Regions from separate parts of the Alteromonas sp. RW2A1 genome, predicted to be linked through region 3. Evidence: predicted binding sites of a transcription regulator. Region 3 holds the regulator's gene; each other region holds the start of a gene.

Region 1 (3,120 bases), 1.3 Mb from region 3:
TTTGCTGCTCGGTGATGCCATATTTTTCCATCACGTGCTCACGTAAATTTTGGCCTTCTTCTGTCATAGCAGGGTTTAGTTCAAAAGGGTGAAATTTTACGTCAACCGTTATATTTTCCTGCGCCAGTGAATCGATGGCCTGCTGTAAATGTTTATAACCTACAATGCACCAAGGGCACACTACGTCAGACACCATATCAATTGTTATTGTTCGCATTTGGCCTCGTTTAACGTTCGTAAAATAAACGCAATAAAAAAAAGAATTTTTGGGGCTCCAAACCAAAATTTATCGCCCCGAATATTTATTGACCACAATCACCGTAAATGGTTTATACCAGGTATGCAAATTAGCGAGACAACGAACAGTTCATATTTCTTTACCAGGGCGTGTTATTTTCTCTGATAAGAGTAACAATTTGCTTTGCCCAAATTGCATAGCCTGCAGATGACGGATGAAAACCATCAATGGCCATCATGTTTGCATTTAGCAGAGGTTTTCTTTTAACTGAATGACTATAAGTGTGAAAATTATTGTTCAATAAGTTCACTGTCAATAAACGGCCAAACGGCAGTGTAATCAGGCTTTTTTCTAGTGCGTTATTGAGCATAGCCGCACGCAGCCCCAATACATATCGCAAAGGTTGAGGTATCGCAGGAAATTCAGCCATCGGGGGTAAACCCGAGAAAATCACTAATTTGCACCCAAACTTTTGTACGAGCAATTGGTAGATAAGACTCACGTTAGTATTCCACGCTTTCAGTGACGTAAACCGAGTTACATCATTAACACCAATAGAAACTACGGCAATGTCGAAACGCCGCGGGTTTTCTTTTTGAAGCAACTCCAGTACCCCCTGACTAGCAAGCCCCCCTTTTGCTAATAAACAGATAGATGCCGCGGTATTATCTTCACTTAATAGCTGCTGTTGAAGTTTACCTAGCAAAGCATCGTTTTGTGTCTCAACTCCCACGCCTGCGGCTGCTGAATCACCTGTAAGTAGTATTTTTATGGGTTTTTGTATAGCCTCTTGTATGGCTTCTTGTTCAGCTTCTTGCTTCTCACTCTCTACCTCTACTTCGCTAGGTATTTCTCGTGCACCCACGGGTTCGGGCAGCCTAAGTGCCTTTTTTCTCACCCAAAGTGCCTGAAAGGAAATCACAGGGAAAAGCGCAAAAAAACAGCAGTAAAAATACAAAATATTGAACCAGATCAACTCATCATCCTTTGTTACTCGATAACATACCCATGTCTACTCAAAACCCTCAACAAGAAGAAATGTCATGACAGTGAAACAGGTGAGCCAGGCTCGCACCACTACCATTGAGAAATACGCCAAGCATGCGCCACGGTATACTTCCTACCCTACTGCTCTAAACTTTTCGCCAGTAAACAATGACATTCTTAGCATTGCAAATAAAGCGACTAAAGCTGATAGCATAAGCCTGTATATTCACATCCCTTTTTGTAAAACTCTTTGCTATTACTGCGGTTGTAACAAAATTGTGACTCGACACAACAGCAAAGCAGATGAGTATCTCGCGTATATTGAAAAAGAGATAGTCGCTAAATCAAACTTGTATAAGGATAAAATGGCTGTGTCGCTGCACCTTGGCGGCGGGTCGCCGAGCTTTCTCAGTGTTGAGCAACAAACTACCTTAATGGCATTGCTAAAAAAATACATATCGTTTGATGAAGACGCTGAAATGTCTATTGAACTCGATCCGCGCAATGTAGATTTGCATTACCTCAATACGCTAAAAGACTTAGGTTACAACAGGCTAAGCTTTGGGCTACAAGATACAGACTTTCAAGTTCAGCAAACCATAAACCGTGTGCAAAGTACGCTGCATATTTCAGATTTAGTGTTCGAAGCCCGGAACCTAGGGTTCAACTCTATTAACTTGGATCTTATTTACGGCCTCCCCCACCAGTCAATCCACACGTTCAGGACAACCATAGCTGCAACAAAAGCGATTTCACCCGACAGAATATCGCTATTTAGTTATGCACATTTACCGGAGCGTTTTGCCGCGCAACGTAAGTTCGCCGACGACATTTTACCTAATGCGGAGCTTAAAGCAGAACTTTATGACTTGGCGGTAAAAGAATTCAAAAAGATTGGATATGAAATGATAGGGCTAGATCATTTTGCTAAAAAATCAGATAACCTGGCGTTGGCAAAAAAAGCTGGCAAACTACATAGAAATTTTCAGGGTTACACGCTGCATGGCAACACCGATTTAATCGGTTTTGGCGTGTCTGCAATAAGCACAATAGGAAATGCCTTCGCGCAAAACCCTAAACAATTAAAAGACTATTACACTAAGGTAGATAACAACGAACCCGTTGCCACAATAGGGCTGTCGTTAACCAGTGACGACCTCATTAGAAGAGACGTAATATCAAGCTTAATGTGTAATTTATCGCTGGACATAAATAACATCGAGAGAAAGCACAATATTATCTTTAATGATTATTTTACCAGCGAACTTAACGCGCTTCACTTATTACAAAAAGACGGATTAGTTTTGCATACGGAACATGGCATTGTGGTTCCAGAACATGCAAGAATATTTATTAGAGCGATATGTGCAACCTTCGACGCTTATTTAGACGGACATATGGAAGCTCATTCAAACGCTCAGGCAAAAGACAACAAAACAATACCGCGTTTCTCTAAAGCAATTTAAAGCGCGCAACTACTGGCATGTTGCGCTCTAGCGCTAATCGATGAAAAGATAATGCGCTAATAACAGCATAAAGCGGTTCCTGGTGTATTTGGGAACCGTTTTTGTCATTATCTGATCCCTGTGTGCTAGTGTCTTGAATACCTAGCGTTAACAACACTCTTCCCTGCTGATGACTATCAAAGAATGTTATATCTTCAATATGGCATGTCAGTGCATTTAAAATACTCGACGTGGTTTGTTCGCAGGTCTCAGAAACGTTTGTGTCTATACTCACATCACTAGCTTTTATCGATATTCGCACTGGCTGGCCATTTGTGAGGGGCTTATTTTCGGCGTATTTACTTTCTGGGCTTGTGTGTGAATATGCAGAGACAGGAGTAAGCGATTTTTCTGAAACATACAGGCGCTGCCCGAGTGCCATTACGCTAT
Region 2 (3,120 bases), 460 kb from region 3:
ATTTGTTGAAGTTGCAAGAGCGTCGCTTTCTGGCGCTTGCTCTTGCTTACCTACGTTTCCCGGATCACCAGTCTCTCTTTGATGGTGTCCCTCAACCTCTCGGTGAGAACTTACAGGTAATTCATTTTCACTAGCGCCGCTTTCTATTAACTCTTCACCACCAGTAGGAGGAGGAGCGGGAGCAAATGACATCATTCTCATTAATGTCATTTCAAATGCGCTTCTACCGTCGGCTGCGAAAGGTAAATCCTTTCGTCCCTGAAGTGCAATTTGATAGAGCAACTGCACTTGCTCTGCAGGAATCGTTTTCGCTAATTGGAAAATTGCTTTTGCCGAGGTAGTTTCTAGCTTACACGCCTCTGGAACCCACTGAGTAAGAGCTACCTGGTGCAATATGCTGGCAAGTTCACTATGTACATTGTCATAGTCTGGCGCTTGCTCTGCAATGTCGTTAACCAGGTTCATGACGTCACTGGGTGACTTATTCACTACTGCATGAACAACCTTTAACAGCTGATTTTTATCCATCAGCCCAAGCATGTCTGTTACCACCGAGGCAATAACCTGATTACCACCTTGCGCAATTGCTTGGTCGGTTAAGCTTAATGCATCTCGCATACTGCCCTGTGCCGCGCGCGCCAGAAGCGATAAAGCTTGAGGTTCAAAGCTTAAACTCTCTTGTTCCAGAATATGGGAAAGCTGACCGACAATTTGCTCTCTAGACATTGCCTTAAGATTAAATTGAAGACAACGGGACAAAATAGTAATGGGTAATTTTTGCGGATCAGTAGTTGCCAGCAAGAATTTCACATGTGGCGGAGGCTCTTCGAGCGTTTTCAAAAGCGCATTAAAACTGTGCTTAGAAAGCATGTGTACTTCATCTATGAGGTACACTTTGTATCTGCCGCGCGTGGGCTTGTACTGAACGTTGTCTAAAAGCTCACGGGTGTCTTCTACTTTGGTTCTTGATGCCGCATCAATCTCGAGTAAGTCAACATAGTTACCGTGTTCTATCTCTTTGCAAGTATCACATTGACCACATGGGTTAGCCCCCTGTCCTTCCTCGCAATTCAGGCTTTTAGAGAAAATACGCGCTATGGTAGTTTTACCCACACCTCGAGTGCCCGTAAAGAGGTAAGCGTGATGCAAACGGTCATTATCTAGGGCATTTGAAATGGCTGAAACAACATGTTCCTGACCCACAAGTTCACCGAACTTACCGGGACGCCATTTTCTTGCTAATACCTGATAACTCATCGCTGTACTCTTTGCCTCATCACGCCTCATCACGCCTCATTGTGCTCTTCTGAATGACTGTTACTCGCCTTCAAATTCGCAAATTGAATAACTTTCAATGTTTAAGTCAGCCAGTTTCTCGCAACCACCTAAATCTGGCAGATTGATAACAAACCCTGCGTGATTTATTTCTCCGCCCAGAGAGCGAATAAGTTTTGCAGACGCAGCAATTGTGCCGCCAGTGGCTAAGAGATCGTCAACAAGAAGCACTTTATCACCAGGGACAATCGCATCTCGGTGGATCTCAAGAGTGTCTGTGCCGTACTCAAGCTCGTAGCTTTCACTCACCACTTCTCGAGGTAACTTGTTGGGTTTTCGAACAGGTATAAAACCAATTCCCATCTCAATTGCCAATGGCGCACCGAACAAAAAGCCCCGTGCTTCAGTGCCGGCGATTTTAGTAAACCCCATGCCCTGATATTTCTCAACTAGCAACGAAATGCAATTGCTGAACGCTTTGTGATCTTCCAAAACGCTAGTTACATCTCTAAATAAAATACCTGGCTTTGGATAGTCAGGAACGGTTTTCACTACTGATTTTATATATTCTGCAGTCACGATTATGCCTTGTATGTCTGCTTTATAACCAGAACGTGAACCAACCGGCGATGATATGCATCAACGGTAAAGCGAGTAAAGTTACTAAAGAACCTAAAAAATACCACTTGTTGTAGACTTCTTTGAAATCTTCATTGTTAGCCATTGCACTACCTAAACAATATTTGTGAACAAAAAAATGGTGGTAAATGTTAATCGAAAGCTCGCATGATTGACAGCGCTAATGTGGTTAAACGGTCACTTTAACAACAGTTGAATAGTAAAGTTTTAAATAATATAAAATTTTGACATTCAATTACCCTCACGGGGTTTATGGAGGGGCGTTTAACAAACGTATCTGTAAATACTTATACAGCTATTAGTATTCCTTTTTTAAGCATATCGATAACAGTTTGCTGCGCTCCCTGAATTAGAGCATGTTGTGGTATGTGAGGCACGTTCTCACTTACTTTTTGAGCTAATGAGTCAAGCCTAAGCCCTTGCTCTTCAAATTCTAGTGTGTGGACTAACAACGCAGTTACTGCATTGAGATGGGCGAAGTGAACATGGTGTTGAGCATCTCTATAGACAACATAATATTCTGGCTCTGGTGAGGGAGCCGTTGGCAAAAAGTCAGTGCCAATTAAGTGAACTGGAAACGAATAAGAGACTAGCGTTGCAAGTGGAGATACTCTTACCTTTTCTACGCTATCGTCCTGTTTATAAAAGTGCACCTCTTCGCTATTTTTTCGCGTTTGTACATCTAGTTCCAGCCATTCATAATGCGCTAACTCTGCCGAAAATTCGGGCAAGTCTAAGGCCAGGGCTGGATTAATGGACAAATACTCGACGAACTCTTTACTGATTTCATTGAAATAAGGAGAACGACATTCATGCTCACTAAAAAACTGCCTAACGACGAGCTGCCATCCTTCTATTCCATGAAGGTCGACAATTATTGATTTAAGAACTGGAAACGCACTGCTAACAAAACTATCAATGTTGCTGAAAAATAGGGCTTGATAAACCCCCACTCTTCTCGCCTCTTCATCATTTTTTGGCGTGAAGGTTTTCGGATTTTTGATAGCGTGCACGAACTCGTACTGAGTTTGCTCAAAAGATTTTTTCACAAAGCAATACCAGAAGTTGTAGCATCTCTCACAGAGATGCTTTGCGCCTGAATATCTTTTATCTTGCGAACTTCATTTAACAGTGTCGCCATTGCTGGAATATTAAAGTCTCGTTCCAGTAAAGTAGGATAAACGCCATGTGTACTATAGGCAAAGC
Region 3 (3,120 bases):
CAAATAGCATGAGCATTATTTATGTACTTATTCCTATCGCTATTATTATTGTCGCCCTTGCCGTGGTAATCTTTTTTTGGGCGGTAAAATCGAATCAGTTTGAAGATCTAGATCGACAGGGCTACAGTATTTTGTTCGACGATGACCTCTCACCTGAGGAAAAGAAACTCGCAGAACAGCGCAAGCGAATTCAGCAAGAAAACGAAAAAAATGGATCAGATTAGCTATCTTTCTGCATTCCTTATTGGACTAGCTGGCGGGGTTCACTGCGTTGGTATGTGCGGGGGCATAGTATCTGCCTTGCGCATGGTAACTCCGAAAGATAAGCCTGCACTTCCTTTCACCCTTGCTTACAACAGTGGCCGTATTGCAAGCTATACACTTGCTGGTGCGATTACCGGCGCTCTTGGTAAAATAGCCACCGATTTTGTACCACTAGCGAATTACGTCCTTTCTTTGCTAAGCGGTGTGATGCTTTTCCTACTTGCTTGCTATTTAGGGAAGTGGTGGACTGGATTAACAGCGCTTGAAAGTGCAGGAAAGCATCTATTTAAATATGTTCAGCCCATTTCAAAACGCTTTCTCCCGTTTAAAACGCCCTTAAGCGCAATACCTTATGGCTTTCTTTGGGGGTGGTTACCCTGTGGGCTTGTATATTCCACTTTAACTTGGTCTCTTGCTGCAGGCTCTGCGATACAAGGCGCTGGAATTATGTTCTTTTTTGGTTTGGGCACATTGCCAACATTACTTGCTGTGGGCGCTGGCAGCCAGTATATTGTGAGAGGCTTTAGACACATTATTGTGCGTCAAGGTATTGCATCGGCCATGGCCTTGTATGCAGCTTATCTTATTTATAGCGCATTATCTTAAATGGTGTTGTAACATATACCCATGTTCATCCTAAGAGAATAGAAATTATGAGCAAAGGAAGCGGATTCTCTATCCACTGTCAAAACTGCAGCTTTAGTCATTTATGTTTGCCAGTGGCTTTGAATAAGACAGAAATCGAATCGTTAGACGATATCATTGAGCGTAAAAAACCTCTGCATAAAGGCGACACGCTAATAAACAATGGCGATACCTTTACTTCATTGTTTGCAGTAAGAACGGGCTCGTTTAAATCATTTGTTACCAATTCAGACGGCGAAGAGCAAATTACTGGCTTCCATTTTCCTGGTGACATCGTCGGTTTCGACGCACTGCGCGAAAGTAGGCATCAAAGTTATACTCAGGCGTTAGAAACCGCCATGGTTTGCGAATTACCCTACGAAACACTAGATGAGATGGCAGTTCAGTTTCCTAAATTACGCCATCAGATTATGAGCTTTATGAGTGCTGAGATAAAACAAGATCACGACATGATCATGATGCTCAATAAACGAACAGCCGAGGAGCGCTTGCTCTATTTCATCTCTCATCTTTCTCAGCGTTTTGAAGAGCGTGGTTTTTCACTCCGAGAGTTTCATCTTACAATGACCCGTAATGAAATTGGTAATTACCTGGGTCTTACCATTGAAACCATTAGTCGTTTGTTAAGCCGTTTTCAAAAAGAAAAGCTGATAAAAGTAGATGGGAAACTGATTACTATCCTCGACTTCGATGCTATTGATGGCAAGGTAACTGCGCTAAAAGGCCCCAGTATTGTTTGCAACGGTTAACAGCTTAACCGTTGCAACTGTTAAAATATTGATCTAAAACAACCCACACTTTCGCTATTGTCTATTACACTTAATGTATTGCTTCATAAGAAGGAGACATTATGATTGAGTGTAATCACATTTTGGCAATTGTTGATTCAGAGCGAGATAATCAGCCCGCATTAAGTCGAGCTCTTGAACTTGCCTCAAAAACCGGCGCCACCGTGACTGCCATGATGGTAGTTTATGACCTCTCTTATGATATGACGACCATGCTTAGTCCCGACGAGCGTGATACTATGCGAGACGCAGTTACAAAGGATCAATCGAAGTGGCTTGGGGAACAATTAAAGGAACAAGGCTTTTCCAACATTGATATTGTTGTTGAGTGGAATAACAGAGCCCACGAAGCCATCATTTACTACGCACTCAATAACCAAATAGACTTAGTGGTTAAAGCAACGAAAGACCACGACGACATCGCCTCAGTGTTGTTTACGCCAACCGACTGGCATCTAATGAGAAAGTGTCCTCGCCCTGTTCTCCTTGTAAAAGAGCACGACTGGCCGGAAGATGGCGAAATAATAGCTGCAGTGAATGTAGGCAGTGAAGATGAGGAACATGCTGCACTCAACGACAAAATAACCGTGATCGCGAACGAGTATGCAAGGCTGTTAAAAGGCCACGTTAACTTAGTGAATAGTTACCCTTCCACACCGTTGAATATTGCCATTGAGGTGCCAGAGTTCGATTCTGACAAATATCACAGCGCAGTTAAAAATCATCATCATGATGAAATGGACAAACACGCGGCGAAACATGGGGTTGCTCCTGACAAATGTATCGTAAAAGAAGGTTTACCTGAACGCGTTATCCCTCAAGTTGCCAAGGACATAGATGCCGAACTGGTGATCATAGGCACGGTAGGACGGGTTGGTATATCTGCCGCGCTAATAGGCAACACCGCAGAGCACGTTATTGATGCTCTTAACTGTGATGTATTAGCAATTAAACCTAACGGGTTTGTATCGCCTTATACGATCTAGCAACGCTGAGACATTTGTTTCGCCCTCAATCGGTTGAAGAAATTCTGGACACAACCGTAGTTAACAAAAGCCGCTTTATTGTATAATGGCGGCTTTTACACGAACCAAGTTAGTTAATTATGAGTTTAGGCACTAACGGCGCTAATACGTCGTCTTCTGCTGCGCAGGAAAGTAAGCAAAAGCACAGTTTCAATAAGCTACAAAAGCGTCTTCGCCGTAATGTGGGTAAAGCGATAGCCGACTTTGGCATGATTGAAGAAAACGACAAGGTAATGGTGTGTTTGTCCGGTGGCAAGGACAGCTATACCATGCTCGATATACTCATGTTCTTAAAACGTGTTGCGCCTATCCACTTTGACATTATCGCGGTAAATTTAGACCAAAAGCAGCCTGGCTTTCCTGAACATATCTTGCCTAATTACTTGGACAGCGTAAAT

What was found. The regulator FNR, encoded in region 3, switches genes on or off when oxygen is low (the NO sensors DNR and NnrR bind a similar motif). The targets are predictions, from matches to a motif close to TTGATCTAGATCAA.
Region 1: a site for FNR is predicted at 1,201-1,214, ahead of hemN (oxygen-independent coproporphyrinogen III oxidase). Genes of this name have one in related genera too.
Region 2: a site for FNR is predicted at 1,905-1,918, ahead of apt (adenine phosphoribosyltransferase). Genes of this name have one in related genera too.

The regions. Positions count from the first base shown of each region.
Region 1 covers NZ_CP018031.1:2,457,725-2,460,844, forward strand. The annotation lists gene BM528_RS10990 (DsbA family oxidoreductase) at 1-217, opposite strand, end outside; gene BM528_RS10995 (SGNH/GDSL hydrolase family protein) at 378-1,136, opposite strand; gene hemN (oxygen-independent coproporphyrinogen III oxidase) at 1,282-2,691, shown strand; gene BM528_RS11005 (ATP-binding cassette domain-containing protein) at 2,678-3,120, opposite strand, start outside.
Region 2 covers NZ_CP018031.1:1,624,945-1,628,064, forward strand. The annotation lists gene dnaX (DNA polymerase III subunit gamma/tau) at 1-1,257, opposite strand, end outside; gene apt (adenine phosphoribosyltransferase) at 1,318-1,854, opposite strand; gene BM528_RS07360 (HvfC family RiPP maturation protein) at 2,202-2,963, opposite strand; gene BM528_RS07365 (HvfB family MNIO-type RiPP peptide maturase) at 2,960-3,120, opposite strand, start outside.
Region 3 covers NZ_CP018031.1:1,160,221-1,163,340, forward strand. The annotation lists gene BM528_RS05210 (heavy metal translocating P-type ATPase) at 1-7, shown strand, start outside; gene ccoS (cbb3-type cytochrome oxidase assembly protein CcoS) at 9-224, shown strand; gene BM528_RS05220 (sulfite exporter TauE/SafE family protein) at 211-870, shown strand; gene fnr (fumarate/nitrate reduction transcriptional regulator Fnr) at 918-1,658, shown strand; gene uspE (universal stress protein UspE) at 1,760-2,683, shown strand; gene ttcA (tRNA 2-thiocytidine(32) synthetase TtcA) at 2,803-3,120, shown strand, end outside.